4 regions of the Sporosarcina sp. Y838 genome follow, and region 3 is predicted to be linked to each of the others. Evidence: riboswitches for the same ligand, from Rfam matches in the RefSeq annotation. Region 3 holds a riboswitch; each other region holds the start of a gene.

Region 1 (4,942 bases), on a different contig from region 3:
ATATCAAGTCTGATATAGAAAAGATTTACACTTATTTCGCAAAACTTAAAGCTCTACAAAACCAAAAAGCGGGATTCCTGTCTGGTGGGGAGCAGCAAATGCTCGCAATTGGCAGAGGCATTATGGCAAAACCAAAGCTATTATTACTGGATGAACCTTCATTAGGGATTGCACCGCTGCTCGTTAAAGAGATTTTTCGAAATATTAAACAAATCAATCAAGAAGAGGGCACATCTATATTAGTTGTTGAGCAAAATGCCAATGTTGCACTGTCAATTTCTGACTATGGCTATATTATGGAAAGTGGGCGGGTTGTAATGCAAGGCGATGCAAACTACCTATTATCAAACGAAGAAGTACGTGAACATTATTTAGGTATGGGAAAAGAAGGAGAAAAGAATTATAAAGAAAATAAAGTTTATAGAAAACGCCAAAGGGTAGTGTGGTAACGGTCATTGAAAAGTGCTAAATCCAGTAAGAGTGAAATCTTGAAATATTAGAGTAACAGTTGATGATTGCTTAGCCCTCTTTTCTTTTTTGAAAAGAGGTTTTTTCTATTCAGATTTACGAATGATAAAGATGGAACGTTAAAAGGAGTGGTTAAAGAAGTTGTACGAGAAAGTGATAAAAATTAACCATAACGTCAAATCAAATTGAAGAACAAGTTTCTGTCTTGGTTCCGGAATTGATCGGAGAAGTGTTAACTGTGACGTAGAATATCGTGAATGAAGGAACAACCCAAGTAAGCATTCTATATCCTAAAGATCAAGGAACGCAAAATTTTTTAAAGCAAGTCTAGCCAAAGGATTTCACATATTCTATCTAACGATTTTTCCTTGGTGGAATGACTCATATTTAATTAATAATGAAATATAATTGAATTTTGTTTCAAACTGATTCATTATTAATATTAGACCGTCTTTTGGTGATCACTAGATTGAGGTTACTAATAAGAAATTAGTTCTACAAAGGATGTTTGTTCATGCAAGAAGACAATATTACGAGAATAAATTTAGATGGAAAAGAATTAATTCTTATTGGAACAGCCCACGTTTCAAAGCAAAGTGCAGATCAGGTAAAAGAAGTAATCGACAGAGAGAGACCTGATTCGGTTTGTATTGAATTGGATGAACAACGTTATCAATCTATCATGGAAGGAAGCAAGTGGAAGGAGACAGATATTTTTAAGGTAATAAAAGAAAAGAAAGCATCTTTACTTTTAATGAATCTGGCAATTTCCTCCTTTCAAAACCGTTTAGCAAAACAATTTAATATAAAGCCTGGGCAGGAAATGATTCAGGGGATTGAATCGGCAAATGAAGTTGGTGCAGAACTTGTGCTCGCCGATCGTAATATTCAAATAACGTTCTCCAGAATTTGGGGTAATATCGGTTTTATGGGGAAAAGCCAACTTCTCACGTCGGTCGTATATAGTATATTCAGCAAAGAAAGCATTTCAGAAGAAGACCTAGAAAAAATGAAATCAAAGGACACTTTAAATGCGGTATTAAACGATTTCACAGAAACTTTTCCGAAACTAAAGGAGCCTTTAATTGATGAACGTGATCAGTATTTAGCACAGAAAATTAAAGATGCACCGGGGAAAAAAGTAGTGGCTGTTTTAGGGGCGGCACATATTCCAGGGATTACCAAGGAAATTCATAATGAGCATGATTTACAAGCATTATCGCAAACGCCCGTCAAATCAAAACTACCTAAAATTATTGGGTGGGCAATTCCAGTGCTCCTTCTTTCTATAATTGCATATACTTTTATTTCAAATCCTTCCGCGGGTTTTGACCAAGCGCTAAGTTGGATATTGTGGACGGGTAGTCTTTCGGCAATTGGTGCGGCTGCGGCACTGGGACATCCACTAGCCATTTTGGCTGCCTTTGTTTCGGCTCCAATAACAACCCTACATCCTTTGATTGCAGCGGGGTGGGTATCCGGAATTGTTCAGGCATTTTTCCGTAGACCAAGCGTTGGCGATTTCGAAAGATTATCTGAAGATGTATTTTCGATTAAAGGTTTTTGGGCAAATAGGGTAACACGAGTCTTATTAGTTGTCGTCCTCACAAACCTAGGAGGTACATTAGGTACCTTTATAGGTGGGGCTGATGTCATACGTGTATTCTTTGAGAACTTTAAATGAAAAATAGATAGCTTTTTTGTTATCGACACAAGAAGGATATTTAAAACCAATTAAACCAATAGACTTTAATTTATTATCTGATAAGTCATTGACAATGTCTTTTTCATAATGTAATATTGGTCTCAACTTAATAGTTCATATCTTATCTAGAGAGGTTGAGGGACTGGCCCAATGAAACCTCGGCAACAGACTGTTTAGTACTGTGCCAATTCCATTAAACGAAAGTTTAGAAGATAAGAAGAGAAATTTTTTGTTCGATTAATTAACCTCTTCTTGCACTATTAAGAAGTGGTTTTTTATTTTCCACGTAATAGAATACATGCTAATTAGACAACTAAAGGCATCTTTTAATCGATTATTTGTATCGGTTTAAAAGTTGTCTTTTTTTGTAAACTAAATAGAGAAAATGGGGGAGAAAATAATGACAGAATCTACAAATATCGTTTGGCACGAATCAGAGGTAACAAAAGACAATCGCCAAGAAGCTAAGGGGCATAAAAGTGCAATTCTATGGTTTACAGGACTTTCAGGATCAGGAAAGTCGACGATTTCAGTAGCGTTAGAAACAGCGTTACATAAAAAAGGTATTCATACCTATCGGTTGGATGGGGATAATGTCCGGCATGGTTTAAATAAGAATTTAGGGTTTAGTCCAGATGACCGCACGGAAAATATTCGTAGAATCGGTGAAGTCTCAAAACTAATGATTGATGCAGGATTGTTCACGTTAACAGCGTTCATTTCTCCATACAAGGAAGATCGGGATACAGTGCGTGACCTCGTCGAACCAAATGAATTTATCGAGGTTTACGTGAAGGCTAGTTTAGAAACATGTGAAGAACGCGATACAAAGGGACTCTACAAGAAAGCCAGATTGGGAGAGTTGAAAAATTTCACAGGAATCGATGCTCCTTATGACGTACCTGTTGACCCAGAAATCACCATTGATACAAATAAGCTAAGCGTTGAAGAATCCGTTAAAGTCATCGTAAATTATTTAAACGAAAATAAATATATCTGAAAAAACCAATAGACATGTAACTTCTTGGAGTTGTAGGAATAGAATACCTTTAAACCGACTTGACACATAGGAATAATAAAGATATTGTTAATTTCAATCATAAATAGAACGGGAATTCTAATTGAACGTAAAATTCCGAACATATGAACAATAGATGGCTTTAACCATTGAATGGTTAACTTCGTCTTAAAAAGAGAAGTTAGATCATTAATTTTATGAGGGGAGAAGTTTCTATGGTGAAACTGACGTATGACACATGGTTTAAGCCTATTGAAACGTTTAACATTGACGACGAATCAAAGGGTGCTTTAAATGTTTTGAGATGGGCTTATGACGAATATGATGCTGATCTTGTCTATGCATGTAGCTTTGGTGTAGAAGGAATTGTGATGCTTGATTTGATTTCGAAAACAAAACCAACTGCAAAAGTGGTGTTTTTGGATACAGGGCTTCATTTTCAAGAAACGTATACTCTCATCGATGACATCAAAACGCGTTATCCACAGCTCGATATAGAAATGAAAAAGCCAGCCTTAACGGTTGAAGAACAGGCTGATGCGCATGGAGAAAAACTATGGGAAAGACAACCAGACCGTTGTTGCCATATGAGGAAAGTTGTTCCACTTCGAGAGGCACTAAGCAATGCGACTGCTTGGTTATCTGGGCTTCGACGAGAACAATCACCGTCTAGAAGTCTAACCGAATTTGTGAATAAAGATGAAACGTTCCAATCAGTTAAAGTTTGCCCATTGATCCATTGGACGTGGACCGATATTTGGGATTATGTTGATAAATATAAATTGCCCTATAATCCCCTTCATGATCAAGGATTTCCTAGTATCGGTTGCGTACCCTGTACGTCGCCAAGTGATACAACGTCAGGCTCAAGGTCTGGCCGGTGGGCAAATCAAATGAAAACAGAGTGTGGATTACACCAAAAAATCAACTTAAATGGAGGAAATTAATATGAGCTTAAGTCAACCGCACGGTGGTACATTAATTAATCGCTGGAATCCCGATTTTCAATTGGAAGGGTTAACTGAAACAGTTGAATTAGATGAGATTGCTAGCAGTGATCTAGACTTGATTGGTACTGGGGCGTATAGCCCTATAAGTGGATTCCTAACTGAAGCAGACTACAATTCTGTTGTCCATACGATGAGGTTAACAACGGGTGAGCCTTGGACCATTCCAATTACATTGCCTACGACAGAAAAGAATGCGGAAAAAATTACGATTGGCAACTTTGTGAAATTAGTGAGAGACGAAATCGTTTACGGTGTACTCGAAGTAACTGATATTTTCACGCCCGATAAGGAAGTAGAGGCTGAATTGGTCTATCAAACGACGGACCGTGAGCATCCAGGTGTGAAGAAGTTGTTTGAACGTCCGAATGTCTATCTTGGTGGAACGATAACGCTGATTCAACGGAGACCATTGAATGAGTTTTCGGAATATCTGTTTGACCCGATTGAAACAAGACAAAAGTTCCAAGATCTTGGCTGGAAAACAGTTGTTGGTTTCCAAACAAGAAATCCGGTTCACAGAGCACATGAATATATTCAAAAGACAGCTTTGGAGATTGTAGATGGTTTATTTTTAAACCCGCTTGTTGGTGAAACGAAATCCGATGATATTCCGGCAGATGTGCGCTTGGAAAGCTATGAAGTTTTACTAGAAAACTATTATGCGAAAGAGCATGTGTTTTTAGGTGTATTTACAGCGGCAATGCGTTATGCCGGACCAAGGGAAGCCGTTTTCCATGCGAT
Region 2 (4,942 bases), on a different contig from region 3:
AAAGAACGGAAAGACATGCGGCGGATGATGAAGCGAGTTATCGGTGGAACGCCGAACAGCGTGCCTGATGAATACAGAAAAAGGACAGCGCTGTTTCGCGTAGATGAAATTACTGCACCTGTTCTTATCATTCATGGCATGATTGATGAGAACGTCTCATTCCAACAGGCTGTGTTATTGGAGAACGCATTGCGTGAACATAATAAAGTATACGAGACATGGTACTTCCCAGAATACACGCATTTCATTCCACCGGGCATGAATGCACAGCTTGTTAGAGATTTGACGAGTTGGATGAAGAGACAGTGAGTAGATCATTACTGATTATAATGATAAAAAAACAGGGTAGCACAATAAATGTGCTACCCTGTTTATATCTGATTGTCTTTACGCCATTCCTAGTCTATCGGATATAGACTAAGAGCAATCTTCTTATGCGATTGGTCCGCCTTTATACGTAATCTCTTCTGAAATCGAACCGAATTTCTTAAAGTTTTCACGGAACATAGATGCTAGTTCTTTTGCTTTAAGATCGTAAGCATTTCCATCAGACCATGCATTGCGTGGGTTCAATACTTCTGTCGGAACGCCTTCAATCTCTGTAGGCATTGCAAGACCAAAAATACTATTCATTTCTGTTTCAACATTATTTAGTTTACCAGCAAGTGCTGCACGAACCATTGCGCGTGTATACTTAAGATCCATACGCTTACCAACACCATATACGCCGCCAGTCCAACCTGTATTCACTAGGAATACTTGCGCGTCATGTTCATCAATTTTTTTCCCAAGCATTTCAGCATATACTGTCGCTGGAAGCGGTAGGAAAGGTGATCCGAAGCATGTCGAGAATGTTGCTTCTGGTGAGGTGATACCACGTTCAGTTCCAGCAAGTTTCGAAGTAAAACCACTTAGGAAGTGGTACATTGCTTGCTCTTTCGTTAATTTGGAAATAGGGGGCAGTACGCCGAAAGCGTCAGCAGTCAAGAAAATAATTGTTTTTGGATGACCTGCAACTGAAGGGTCAACGATGTTATCGATTGCTTGAATTGGATATGCTGCACGTGTATTTTCAGTCAAAGATCCATCATCGTAATTAGGAATGTTTGTTACTGGATCGATAACAACGTTTTCAAGAACTGATCCGAAACGAATTGCACCGAAAATTTCAGGTTCTTTTTCTTGAGATAAATTGATACATTTCGCGTAGCAACCACCTTCGATGTTAAAGACACCAGTGTCAGACCAACCGTGTTCATCGTCGCCGATTAATTTGCGGTTCGCGTCAGCTGAAAGTGTTGTTTTACCTGTTCCTGAAAGACCGAAGAACAAAGCGACATCGCCTTCTTCGCCGACGTTCGCAGAACAGTGCATCGGCATGATGCCATTCTCAGGTAGGAAGTAGTTCATGACAGAGAAGATTGCTTTTTTCATTTCACCAGCATATTCAGTACCACCAATGAGAACGATGCGTTTTTCCATAGACACAATAATGAACGTCTCGGAATTCGTACCGTCAACTGCAGGATCCGCTTTAAAAGAAGGAGCTGAAATGATAGTAAATTGCGCTTCGTGTTTCGAGAGCTCTACTTCAGTCGGGCGAATAAACAATTGATGGACGAATAGGTTATGCCAAGCAAATTCATTCACGACTTGAATGGATAGACGTGAAGCTGGATCTGCACCAGCGAATCCTTTGAAGACGAACAGTTCGTCTTTAACTTTTAAGTGTGTAAGCATTTTATTATATAATGAGTCAAATACATCAGATGAAATCGGACGGTTTACGCTGCCCCAATCGATTTTGTCTTTGGAGGACGCTTCCTCGACAATATATTTATCTTTAGGGGAACGACCTGTATACTTCCCTGTTTGAGCCGTGACTGCTCCATCGGAAGTCAGTTGAGCTTCTCCACGTGATATCGCTTTTTCAACAAGTTGTGGTACTGAAAGTTGAATTTTTATATTTTCACCGGAAAGAAGGTTATTTAGATCGTCGCTAATCTTTGCTGTAATCATAATTATGTACCGTCCTTTACTCATAGTCCCATATAATTGGGTGTCATGTCATCACATTTCTTAAATAGTATAACACATTAAGAATAATAATCTATATTAATCAAAATCTCAAGCAATTAGTTGTAAAATCGGCAAAGAAATTTGACAGGGAACAAGTTTTTTCGTAGCATATATAGTTGAACGGATACTCTTATCCCGAGCTGGTGGAGGGGTCAGGCCCAATGAAACCCGGCAACCTGCAATGACTTATTTGTCTGCGCAAAGGTGCCAAACCTGTAGCAAGGCACAGTCCTTGTATGATAAGAGTGAAAGGTGCTTTTAAAATCATGCCTTTCCTCATGTATTAGTACGTGAGCGAAGGGCTTTTTAATTTGTTTAGCCCTTTATCCTCGTGTATAGAGCTCGCAGTGGCTTGTAGTCTTTCCTGAATCCGGGAGGACTCTACATGGGACATATGAGTACCGTATCAATCTCGTAGGATATAAGGAGGAAAAGACATGACTAACCGCCGACTGTTTACTTCAGAATCGGTAACTGAAGGACATCCAGACAAAATGTGCGACCAAATTTCAGATGCTATCCTTGATGCTATTTTGGAGGAAGATCCAAATGCACGCGTAGCATGTGAAACGACAATCACTACAGGACTGGTACTCGTAGCAGGTGAAATCACGACGACTACATATGTCGATATTCCAAAAGTTGTGCGCGAAACTGTTAAAGGCATTGGTTACGTTCGAGCGAAATACGGATTTGATTGGGAAACGTCTGCAGTTCTCACTGCGATCGATGAACAATCAGCCGATATTGCTGCGGGTGTTGACCAAGCACTTGAAGCGCGTGAAGGATTAATGACAGATGACGAACTTGAAGATATTGGAGCAGGCGACCAAGGTTTGATGTTTGGTTATGCTTGTAATGAGACACCAGAACTGATGCCATTACCAATCAGCTTAGCCCATAAACTATCCTTTAAACTTGCACAAGTACGTAAAGATGAAACACTTTCGTACCTAAGACCGGATGGGAAAACGCAAGTGACTGTAGAGTATGATGAAAATAATATACCCGTCAGAATTGATACGATTGTTATTTCAGCACAACATCATCCTGAAGTGACACTTGAGCAGATTCAAAGTGATATTAAGGAATTCGTTATTAATCCAGTTGTACCAACTAATTTAATTGATGAAGAAACAAAGTACTACATCAATCCGACTGGCCGATTTGTAATAGGTGGACCTCAAGGAGATGCGGGTCTGACTGGTCGTAAAATCATTGTTGATACGTATGGTGGTTATGCACGTCATGGCGGTGGGGCATTTTCGGGGAAAGATCCTACAAAAGTGGACCGCTCAGCTTCATACGCGGCTCGTTATGTTGCAAAAAACATCGTTGCAGCAGAACTTGCAGACCGCTGTGAAGTCCAGTTGGCTTATGCAATCGGTGTAGCTCAACCTGTATCGATTTCGATTGATACATTCGGAACAGGTACCGTTGAGGAGAGTAAACTCGTGGAACTGACACGTGAACTCTTTGACCTTCGTCCAGCAGGTATTATTAAAATGCTTAATCTCCGTCGTCCTATCTACAAGCAGACGGCAGCGTATGGTCACTTCGGCCGCACGGATGTTGATCTGCCATGGGAACAAACGGATAAAGCTGGAGCTTTGAAAGAACTAACAGGGAAATAATTATTGAAAATGCCGGAAGCAAGGACTCCTCCTTAGCTTCCGGCATTTTTTATCATGTGTTATTATCCTTCAATAAAAAAAGCCGCCAATCAATGGCGGCAATACATCACTTTTGTAGACTCTTATAATATTGCCCTTTTTCCGCGTATTCACGAACAATTCTTTCCATATCTGCACGGTCGTCTTCATTCAGTTCCCGAACAACTTTTGCCGGTGAACCGAGTGCTAACATATTCGGTGGAATCTTCTTACCGGGCGGTACTAGACTGCCCGCTCCAATAAATGCCCCCTCGCCGATTTCAGCCCCGTCTAGAATGATGGAGCCCATGCCAATCAGCGCCCCTTTTTTTATAGTGCAGCTATGTAGAGTAACTTGGTGTCCAATCGACACTTCGTCCTCAAGGATTAGTGGAGAGTGCGGGCTTTGATGTAGGCAGCACAAGTCTTGCACGTTCACTTTACGTCCGATAATTGTAGCTGAGACATCACCGCGAATCACAGTATTGAACCAGATTGACGATTCGGCACCAATTGTTACATCTCCAGAAATTGTTGTATAATCTGCAATGAATACGGATGGATCGATTACGGGTGTTTTATCTTTGTAGGGATAAATCATTCAACTCTCCTCATTTCTTTATGTAGTGTATAATTATCGTAACAAAGATTAGGATTTTATAGAAGGTTAAGAGTTAAACAATAGAAAGAAAATAATGTAATAGGTAAGGGGAAGATGACCGTGTGGAAATGGGAAGCGGAAGGACAGCCTAAAGCTGTCGTGGCGATCGTTCATAATGTGTACGAACATCATAGTAGAAATGCTTGGCTAATTCAGAAGCTTCGGAATAGTGGTTTCCATGTCGTGGCAGGTGATTTACCTGGACACGGAGTAGAAAGCCAAGGAAAAATCCACAACGAACAGGTTGATACATACACTAAATATGTGGAAAAGTTAATAGAGGTCGGTCTCGGTGATAATCTCCCTTTTTTTATTATAGGACATGGAATGGGTGCGACGTTCGTCATGCGTCTTTTGCAAAGAAAGAAAATTGAGTGTGCAGGAGTTGTATTCAGCTCGCCTTGGTTGGCGCTGCGTCACCAACCGCCGAAATTTTCGAACGTACTGACTAAACTTTCATCTTCTACTAAGCTGGATCATGAAATTGATGTTGAAATGTTGACTCGTAACAGTGAGTTATATGAAGAAATACGGTCAGATGAGAATTATG
Region 3 (4,942 bases):
AACACCAAGCACGACTTTTGCTCCACCATTTGGAACATGATCCAATGGTTTAAAGTCTCCTGAACGTTCATCATCATATTCCAAGAAGAAGCCATCTACTTTTTCTTTTGCAAGGAGCGTTGGCGCAATCAGTGCGTAGCTTCCTTCAAATGCCCACGTCGATTGGTAGTTCCCACGACATAAGTGTGTTGTTACGACTAAATCTTCCGGTTTATCTTCCAGCACACCATTAATGACGCGTAGTGCCAAGTCGATTAATTGTTCTCTTGAATAAGCTCCGTCACTGAACGGGATATTTGGTGCAGATAGCCCGGCAATATAGACATCATCCAACTGCAAGTAACGTACACCGGCTTCGTAAAATGCTTTCAAAGCATCTTTGTATGCTTGAATAACATCGTTTGCAAATTCTTCAATGTCAGGGTAAATCGTTTCATCACGGATTCCAATATTAAAGAGTTGATTTGGGCTCGGGATTGTTTGTTTCGCAACGGCACGTCCGCCAACGATTTCATTGAATTCAACAAAGTCTTGAATGAATGGATGATTAGGGTTAAATGAAATCTTACCCGTGTTTCGAACGTCGTATTTTTCAGTTTCAATCCCGTCAAATGTGTAACCTTTCTCAGGCACATATCCTTCAATTCCATTCAAATGCTCCAAGAAGTCCAAATGCCACCATGTACGTCTAAATTCACCATCTGTTACAAGTTCCAAACCAACTTCAATTTGCTTATCAACCACCCGTTTAATTTCCTGTGTTTCTACTTCTCGTAATTGTTGTGCAGTAACTGTGCCTTCTTTAAAGTCTTTGCGCGCTTTATGCAAGTTATCCGGTCGTAGTAAACTTCCAACGTGGTCCGCTCTGAATGGTGCTTTCGTTAGTGTTGTCGCTTGATTTGTCATAGTAAATTCCTTCTTTCTGTTTTTTAGTGGATTTTGATTTTATCCGAACAGGACGCGAATGGGCGAACTCTTTTTCTATTCTTTCGGCAGTATCGCGTATGAGCGGGCTCTTTTTTCTTTTCTTACGGCAGTATCGCGTATGAGCGGGTTATTTTCCTTTTCTTACGACAGTTCCGCGTATGAGCGGGCTTTATTTATTTTCTAACGACAGTACCGCGTATGAGCGGGTTATTTCCCTTCTCTTTCGGCAGTCGCGCGTATGAGCGGACTGGAAATCCGGATGCTTTTTCTGGCTTCGGAACGATGTTAAAAACGACTGAGTCTTTTGAGGGCACTTTATCTAAGTTTGTTGATAACTCAATTTAATTGATGAATTTTTCAAAAACATAATAATTCTCCCTTCATTTTTTGAAGGTAACTTTGGTCTCCAGAAAGAACAAAAAACCCCTTCTAAATTTATAGAAGAGGTTTTGGCGAATTCGCTATTTGCTCTTCTCATCTCCAAGCAGTAAGCATTACACTTACGCTTCTGGAATTAGCACAGTACTTAAAAAGTCTGTTGCTGAGGTATCATCGGGCCAGTCCCTACACCTCTCTGGATAAGAAAGTTACGTATTTAGTTGTTAACCAGTACAATACAGGCCTTTAAATAGAATGTCAATACAGAATATACAAAAGATTTTAATTATGTCTTTTTCCTTAGACAAGTTAGGCAAACAAAAAAGCTAGGGTGTACAACTTTTCCTAGCTACTGTTTCCCCTCATAGTCTGCCATTATTTTCTTTCTCACATAACTTAAATGTGTATACATCTGCTTGAATGACTCAAAAGGATCCCTTTTTTTCAACGCTTCATAGATTGCTAAGTGATGCTCAATCGTAATATCAGGCTCTCGATAGGTGATTAAGCTATCTGTTTTCTCGTGCGTGATGAGCAGTGAATCTATCATTCCTTCGACAACTGGATTATCGGCGCTTTGTGCAATCAATCTGTGGAATTCCTTATCCAAACGACCATAATTACTATCTGTATTTTCTTGAATACTATCAATTGTTTCTTTGATCTTTTCAAGTTGCTCATCCGATATCTTTTCGGCAGCAATCGTAACGAGCCCCAACTCTAACGCCATGCGCGCTTCGATGATTGCAGGAACATTGTTAATAGATAAGGCGAGCATTACCTTAAACGGATTACTTCCGACCCTATCATTTACAAACGTACCTCCGCGCGGCCTTCTTGTAATGATTTCCAAGGTCTCCAAAGAACTAAGCGCTTCCCGCAGAACAGGTCGGCTAACATCAAATTGTTCCATCAAATTCATTTCCGATGGCAATTTATCACCCGGGTTTAGCTGTCCGCTCATTAATAGCTGAACAATTTGTTCTAACACCTGTTGCGAGAGGGTGCTTCTACGGACATTGTCCACTTTATATTCTTTCATTTCATCCCTCCTTTTCTCAGGTTTTCAAGTACACTTTATACTTCAACCCGACTTTGATATCTCTCGTAGATTAGTTTTGCTGTTAGGATGTCAAAAATAGATACACCTACCGATTTAAAAACGGTTACTTTTTGCTTCGTCTCTTCATTTTCACCTTGTTGAACCAAGGTCCCCAGTTCAGGGATTGTCTCTTCGCTATGGCCAAACTTTCTTGCGTTAATCATTTCACCGCATTCGGAAAACGCTGCGTGCGTATCTACAAATAGATGATCTGCTTCTTTGATAATTGAGTCGGGAATCTCTTGCATGAATGATTTGAATGCACCTGAACCTGCGAAATGCTTTCCAGTTAAATCAATTTGCGCATCGTAAGGAATAACCGGACTTGTTGATGTTGTCGTTGTAATAATAATTTGCGCCTCTTTTACAATGGTCGCAGGATCTGAACTATCAAATCGAATAGTTGGAAATTCCTTCTTCGCTTTCTCTATAAAGTTATCGAGTCTTTCCTTACTACGATTATACACTAAAACCCTCTGTACTAACCTTACAGCACAAGCCGCCTGCAAATGACTCCACCCTTGATCGCCAGTACCTATAATACCAATGGTCTCCGTTTCATTGGATGCCAAGTATTTCATACCCAATCCACTTACAGCACCAGTCCGCATAGCAGTTATCGTTCGTGCATCCATGATCACAAGTGGTTTCATCGTCTTCCTTTCATTCAACAGGAAGATACCCCTCAACGTTGCTTCACCGATTGCAGCATTGCCTGGAGCAATACCAATCAGCTTCGCCCCGTAATAATCTTCGTAAAAGGAAGGCATCAATAGAGCCGAGTTCTCGGCATCATTGATGAATAATCGTTCTGGAACAAATGATTTCTTCTCCCCGTCATTCACATAATAGTCTTCGATAGTATCGATTATCTCTTTCATCGAGATAAGACTTCTAATTTCTTGCTCGTCAATAAAATGCATGTTTATCCCCCTCAAACGAGAATAGAGACCAACGTTTTCCGCTGGTCTATCCTACATTTTTTTATATAGTAAAACTCTGTCGATTTGAAATCACCTTACTAAGCAAGGTCGTTTATTATCGAATTGCCATTCTGGAATTAAATACTGCATACCTATAGAATCATCACGAGCTCCAAGTTTTTGATCGATATAGAGTTTATTCGCCTTTTCAATCTGTTCCATATCAATTTCAACACCTAAGCCAGGCGCAGAGGGAACTTCAATTTTCCCATTTTTAATTTGAAGCGGTTCCTTCGTTAAATGTTGACCATCTTGCCAAATCCAATGCGTATCAATCGCCGTGATTTTTCCAGGTGCAGCTGCTGCAACATGTGTGAACATTGCAAGAGAGATATCGAAATGGTTATTTGAGTGCGAGCCCCACGTCAATCCCCAGTCATTACACATTTGCGCGACTCGAACTGAACCTTGCATCGTCCAGAAATGTGGATCTGCTAATGGAATATCAACAGCATTAAGCTGAATTGCGTGGCCCATCTGTCTCCAGTCCGTTGCAATCATATTGGTAGCTGTTGGAAGTCCTGTAGCACGGCGGAACTCAGCCATTGCTTCACGAGCCGAATAACCAGCCTCCGCTCCACATGGATCTTCAGCATAGGCAAGTACATCATGTTGGTTTTTACAAAGTCGAATTGCTTCCTCTAAAGACCAGGCACCGTTTGGATCCAGTGTAATTCTTGCTTCAGGGAAACGTTTTGCAAGCGCTGTCACCGCTGCCATCTCTTCATCTCCGGAAAGCACTCCGCCTTTTAGTTTAAAGTCATTAAAGCCATAGCGTTCATAGGCCGCCTCCGCAAGTGCAACAATCGATTCAGGCGTCAAAGCTTCTTCATGACGTAGTCTAAACCAATCATCTTTCGATTCCGTATCACTTAGATAAGGTAAATCCGTTTTGTTTCGATCACCTAGATAAAAAAGGTACCCAAGTATTTCTACACTATCGCGTTGCTGACCCTCACCAAGCAATTCAGCGACAGGTACATCTAGGAACTTCCCTAGTAAATCTAGTAAAGCTGCTTCAATAGCCGTAACAACATGAATTGTCGTTCGCAGATCAAATGTTTGCGAACCGCGTCCGCCTGCATCCCTAACTGCGAATTGCTGTCGAACTTTATTTAAAGTTGAGTTATATATACCGATGGATTCACCAATTACGAATGGCTTTGAATCTTCTAACGTCTGGCGAATCGCCTCTCCACCTGGTACTTCTCCTATCCCTTTATTCCCATGATTATCTTCAAGAATGACAATATTCCTTGTAAAGTATGGGCTATGTGCTCCACTCAGATTCAACAACATACTGTCGTGGCCTGCAACAGGAATGACAGTCATTTTCATAACTCGCGGAGTACTTGCTTTTTCCCCATCCGCATTAAAAGTAACTGTACTTTCCTTTTTTTCACCAATTAACATTCATAATTCCCCCCGACTACTATTTTTCCTACCCCTCATGCTAATCCTTCTTTTGAAAAGGAAGGAGTTAAGCTTTTTATCGCATAACTCCTCCTGATTCATCTTATTTTATAAATACTGTTTTGATAGACGTATAGAA
Region 4 (4,942 bases), on a different contig from region 3:
CATTCGGTACATTTATTGGACAGCAATTTGGTTGGCGCTTTGCCTTTGTGGCAATCGTAATTATAGGGATTATAGGGTTAATTGCGAATAGTATTCTTGTACCATCCGATTTACGTCAAAGTAAACCCACATCTATTCGGAATCAAGTCAAGCTCGTGACAAATAGTCGGATATTGCTAGTCTTGACGATTACAGCACTTGGGTACGGAGGAACATTTGTCGTATTCACGTACTTATCACCGATGCTTCAAACGATAACAGGATTTAAACAAGGAACAATCGTGATGATTTTACTTGTTTATGGAATCGCGATTGCAATCGGTAATATGATAGGCGGAAAACTATCAAATAAAAACCCGATCGGCTCGCTATTCTATATGTTTATCGCCCAGGCAATTGTGCTTATTGTTTTGACGTTTACGGTACCATTTAAGATCGCAGGTCTTATCACAATAATTTTCATGGGCTTGTTTGCATTTATGAACGTTTCGGGACTTCAAGTGTATGTCGTCATGTTAGCCGAACGTTTTGTGCCAGGTGCAGTAGACATAGCCTCCGCAATGAACATAGCTGCATTTAATGCGGGAATTGCAATAGGTGCCTACGCAGGCGGAGTAGTAACAGATTCAATCGGGCTTATTCATACAGCATGGATTGGAGGGACAATGGTACTGATTGCCGCACTATTAACAGGAATCAGCGGAGCACTGGAAAGGAAAGATCAGCAAAAACTAGGCACATCCTGAATAAGGGAGCAATTTTAGACGAGAAATGATTGCAATATAGTGGTAATTACAACATTGGAGGGAATTGAATTATGAACAACTTACAATCAACAACAACATTGCAAAATGGCGTGAAAATGCCTTGGTTGGGTCTTGGGGTATTTAAAGTTAAAGAGGGACAAGAACTGGTGAATGCAGTGAAAACTGCAATTACACATGGCTATCGCAGTATCGATACAGCCGCGATTTATGGCAATGAAGTTGGCGTGGGACAAGGTGTTCGTCAAGCAATGGCGGAATCTGGAGTTGCAAGAGAAGATCTATTCATCACATCAAAAGTCTGGAATTCAGAGTTGGGGTACGAAACGACAATCGCAGCTTATGAAGAAAGCTTAACTAAACTAGGTGTAGAATATTTGGATTTATACCTAATTCATTGGCCTGTAGCTGGTAAATATAAAGAAGCATGGCGCGCAATGGAAACCCTTTATAAGGAAGGTCGGGTTAAAGCAATCGGTGTAAGTAATTTCCAGATTCATCACCTGGAAGATTTGATGAAAGATGCGGAAATTAAACCGATGCTAAACCAAGTGGAATATCATCCACGTTTGACACAAAAAGAACTGCATGCATTTTGCCGACAACATGATATTCAATTGGAAGCATGGTCTCCGCTTATGCAGGGAGGGTTGCTCGATAATACGGAACTTCAAGAAATTGCCGATAAATATGGTAAATCCATAGCCCAAGTCATTTTACGCTGGGACTTACAAAATGGCGTTATCACAATTCCGAAATCGACGAAAGAACATCGCATCGCCGAAAACGCTACCGTGTTCGATTTCAAGTTAACAGCAGAAGATATGGCACGCATCGATAGTTTGAATAAGAATCATCGAGTTGGTCCAGACCCGGATAACATTAAATTTTAATATGAATTAACATAAAAGTAAGGGATCAAAACTATACAAGTTTTGATCCCTTACTTTGGTAATTAGATGAGTGGAAATAGTCAGTGTATAAACTGTGCATAGGCTCCATTCAAGGGCAGCCAGAGCCATTCCTTAGCGCAAGCGAAGTTAAAATGATTCTATATTTCAACAGACACAATAATCATTAAGAAAATAGACCGAGTTTTTCAATCCTTGCAATCGCTTCAATTATACGATCTTCTTCTACTAATAAGCCTACGCGTACATAACCTTCGCCATGTTTTCCGAAGGCGTGCCCGGGTGCAACGGCAATGTCCGCTTTATCCAATAGTAAATTGGTTAAAGACTCACTTGTATATCCTATTGGAACAGGCAACCAAGCGAAGAAAGAAGCTGTTGGGGCAACGACGTCCCAACCGATTCGTCTACATTCGGAAATTAGGACATTTCTGCGACCTTCGTAGAGGGATACGAGTTCATCTACACAATCTTGGCTTCCTGTTAACGCAGCCGCAGCCGCGCGCTGAACAGCCGGGAAAATATCAATGAATAGATGGTCTTGTAATAAGTTGATTGCTTCTATGATATCAGCATTACCGATAGCGAAGCCGACCCGCCAACCGGCCATGTTATAGGTCTTTGACAACGTGTACGTTTCAATGCCAACGTCTTTAGCGCCTTCCGCCTGTAGGAAACTGACAGGCTTAACGCCGTCAAAACCGATTCCACCGTAAGCGAAGTCGTGAAGGATGGCAATATCATTGGCTTTTGCCAATGCAACCGTTTCTTCGAAGAAAGGTATATTGGCAGTTGCGCTGGTTGGATTGTTCGGGTAGTTCAGATACATTAATTTTGCTTGTTTTTTTTGTTCTTCCGTTAAGGCATTATAATCAGGTAAAAAATCATTCTCAGCTACCAATGGCATTAAATCATATTTAATGTTTGCCAAGCTTACACTTGATAAATAATCGGGATATCCAGGATCCGGAAGCAAAAGTAATTCACCTTCGTTCATTATGGCAAGCGGTAACTCAACCAAGCCGGGTTTTGTACCAAATAGAATTGCGACTTCTGTTGTCGGGTCAATTTGAACATCGTATTCTCGCTTATAAAAGTCGGCAACCGCCTGTTTTAATTCGGGCGTTCCTCTGAACGGGGAGTACCCGTGTGTTGCTGGATCTTCAACCGCTTCTTGAAGTGCTTTTACAATGTGAGGTGGAGTAGGTTGATCGGGGTTACCACGCCCCAAGTTAATAACGTCTCGACCTTCCGAAAGAGCTTCTTCAACATTTCGTACAAGTGATGCGAAAAAGTGCGGCGGTAAGTTTTTTAATCGATTTGATAGTGCCATTTAATAACCCCGTTTTCTATATAGTAAAAAACTATTATTTTAAGGTTAGTATACATGGAATGCAACTTAATTGACAATACTTCCGAAAAGGATAGCATGATGATAGGTTGACAAATTAATTAGAAATGACTACTATTAATGGTATATCATCAAAACAATAATATAATGGTACTTATCAAGAGAGACTGAGGGATAGGCCCGATGACGTCCAGCAACCCCTTGTGTAAAGCAAGGAAGGTGCTAACTCCTACAGAGTGAACTTCATTCTGAAAGATGAGCTGAAACCTTTTTCGGTGCTTCTTTCTTATTATGAAAGAAGCATTTTTATATGGTCAGGCATCCAGAGATTTCATACTTCCATTTAAAGAAAGAGGAGATTTATATGATACAAATACAAAACGTGTCGAAAGTATATACAACAAAAGAGAGAGTTGTTACCGGCGTTGATAATGTGTCGTTAGACATAAACACAGGAGAGATTTTCGGAATCGTCGGTTACTCGGGCGCAGGGAAAAGCTCACTTATCAGATGCCTCAACTTATTGGAGAAACCAACGAGTGGAACGATTTTAGTCGACGGTTTAAATCTGATGAATCTAAAAGGAAATAAACTTCGTCTGGCGCGTTTGAAAATCGGAATGATTTTTCAGCACTTTTATTTAATCAGCCAAAAGACTGTATTTGAAAATATTGCATTTGCATTACGAGCTGCAAAAACATCTCCCGATAAAATAAATACACGGGTGACAGAGTTGCTTGAAATGGTCGGCCTTTCTGATAAGCGTGACGTCTATCCTGCACAGTTAAGTGGTGGCCAAAAGCAGAGAGTGGGCATTGCTCGTGCGCTCGCGAATAACCCATCCGTTTTGCTTTGTGATGAAGCAACTTCCGCACTCGATCCGAATACAACGCTATCAATCTTACGGCTTTTGAAAAAAATCAATAAGGAATTGCGTATTACAATTGTTCTTATTACGCATGAGATGAATGTAGTGAAGGAAATTTGCGATCGAATGGCGATTATGCAAAATGGCAAAGTGATTGAAGAAGGACAAGTATATGATATCTTTTCAAACCCTCAAGAAACATTAACCAAGGAGTTTATCAGTAGTGTCGTATCGTTTGATGTTCCATCAGCAATATTGAGTAGGTGTACGGGACAACTCGTTAAAGTTATGTTTAAAGGGGATGTGGCGGGCGAGGGAATTATCTCAGATATGGTCCAGCAATTTAGGGTACAAGGTAATTTCCTTCATGGCTCGATTGAATATATTCAAGAAATGCCTCTAGGTACTTTTTTAATGGAACTTAAAGGGGAAGATGACGAAATAGAAAAGGCCATTGCCTATATGTCATCGCGGGCTGCCCAAGTGGAGGTTATTGAATATGGGAATTGATATTCAACATGTTATGGAGCTTATGCCTGATATTACGAAAGCATTTGGTGAGACGCTTTATATGATAGGTATTTCTCTTGTCATCGCGCTAGTTATTGGACTGCCATTAGGAATCCTATTGTTCACCACGGAAAAAGGACTGTTTTTAGAGAACAGGGTATTGAATTCAGTTCTCGGTTTTATCGTCAATATGGTCCGTTCTGTTCCGTTCATTATTTTACTAGTCGCGCTGATCCCGTTGACTATTTTAATAGTAGGAACTCCGATTGGTCCTGGCGCAGCGAGCGTTTCGTTATCTGCTGCTGCGATTCCATTTTTTGCTAGAATCGTGCAGACTTCGCTACGTGAAATTGATAAAGGTGTCATTGAAGCTGCAATCGCGGTAGGTGCGACGCCATGGATGATTATCAAAGATGTGCTACTGCCGGAAGCAAAAACAAGTATTATTCAAGGTGTGACAATGACAGTCATTAGTTTAGTCGCCTATTCGGCGATGGCAGGCGTTGTCGGCGGTGGAGGAATCGGCGATTTAGCAATC

The links. A riboswitch is a leader RNA that binds a small molecule or an ion and turns the genes downstream of it on or off. The one in region 3 is predicted to bind S-adenosylmethionine.
Region 1: it holds a riboswitch for S-adenosylmethionine, as region 3 does, so the genes downstream of both, cysC (adenylyl-sulfate kinase) here and AC1TO4_RS08015 (5-methyltetrahydropteroyltriglutamate--homocysteine S-methyltransferase) in region 3, are expected to answer to the same signal.
Region 2: it holds a riboswitch for S-adenosylmethionine, as region 3 does, so the genes downstream of both, metK (methionine adenosyltransferase) here and AC1TO4_RS08015 (5-methyltetrahydropteroyltriglutamate--homocysteine S-methyltransferase) in region 3, are expected to answer to the same signal.
Region 4: it holds a riboswitch for S-adenosylmethionine, as region 3 does, so the genes downstream of both, AC1TO4_RS09495 (methionine ABC transporter ATP-binding protein) here and AC1TO4_RS08015 (5-methyltetrahydropteroyltriglutamate--homocysteine S-methyltransferase) in region 3, are expected to answer to the same signal.

Annotation. Positions count from the first base shown of each region.
Region 1 covers NZ_JBXCJD010000006.1:14,441-19,382, reverse strand. The annotation lists gene AC1TO4_RS09920 (ABC transporter ATP-binding protein) at 1-449, shown strand, start outside; gene AC1TO4_RS09915 (TraB/GumN family protein) at 983-2,152, shown strand; SAM riboswitch class I at 2,292-2,392, shown strand; gene cysC (adenylyl-sulfate kinase) at 2,574-3,173, shown strand; gene AC1TO4_RS09905 (phosphoadenylyl-sulfate reductase) at 3,407-4,138, shown strand; gene sat (sulfate adenylyltransferase) at 4,140-4,942, shown strand, end outside.
Region 2 covers NZ_JBXCJD010000023.1:12,758-17,699, forward strand. The annotation lists gene AC1TO4_RS17605 (alpha/beta hydrolase family protein) at 1-309, shown strand, start outside; gene pckA (phosphoenolpyruvate carboxykinase (ATP)) at 433-2,019, opposite strand; SAM riboswitch class I at 2,207-2,325, shown strand; gene metK (methionine adenosyltransferase) at 2,517-3,713, shown strand; gene AC1TO4_RS17620 (gamma carbonic anhydrase) at 3,820-4,332, opposite strand; gene AC1TO4_RS17625 (alpha/beta hydrolase) at 4,447-4,942, shown strand, end outside.
Region 3 covers NZ_JBXCJD010000004.1:291,761-296,702, forward strand. The annotation lists gene AC1TO4_RS08015 (5-methyltetrahydropteroyltriglutamate--homocysteine S-methyltransferase) at 1-906, opposite strand, end outside; SAM riboswitch class I at 1,399-1,512, opposite strand; gene AC1TO4_RS08020 (FadR/GntR family transcriptional regulator) at 1,655-2,347, opposite strand; gene AC1TO4_RS08025 (ornithine cyclodeaminase family protein) at 2,383-3,330, opposite strand; gene gudD (glucarate dehydratase) at 3,421-4,803, opposite strand; gene gucD (alpha-ketoglutaric semialdehyde dehydrogenase GucD) at 4,907-4,942, opposite strand, start outside.
Region 4 covers NZ_JBXCJD010000005.1:250,185-255,126, reverse strand. The annotation lists gene AC1TO4_RS09510 (MFS transporter) at 1-746, shown strand, start outside; gene AC1TO4_RS09505 (aldo/keto reductase) at 815-1,657, shown strand; gene AC1TO4_RS09500 (aminotransferase class I/II-fold pyridoxal phosphate-dependent enzyme) at 1,842-3,008, opposite strand; SAM riboswitch class I at 3,178-3,288, shown strand; gene AC1TO4_RS09495 (methionine ABC transporter ATP-binding protein) at 3,391-4,404, shown strand; gene AC1TO4_RS09490 (methionine ABC transporter permease) at 4,394-4,942, shown strand, end outside.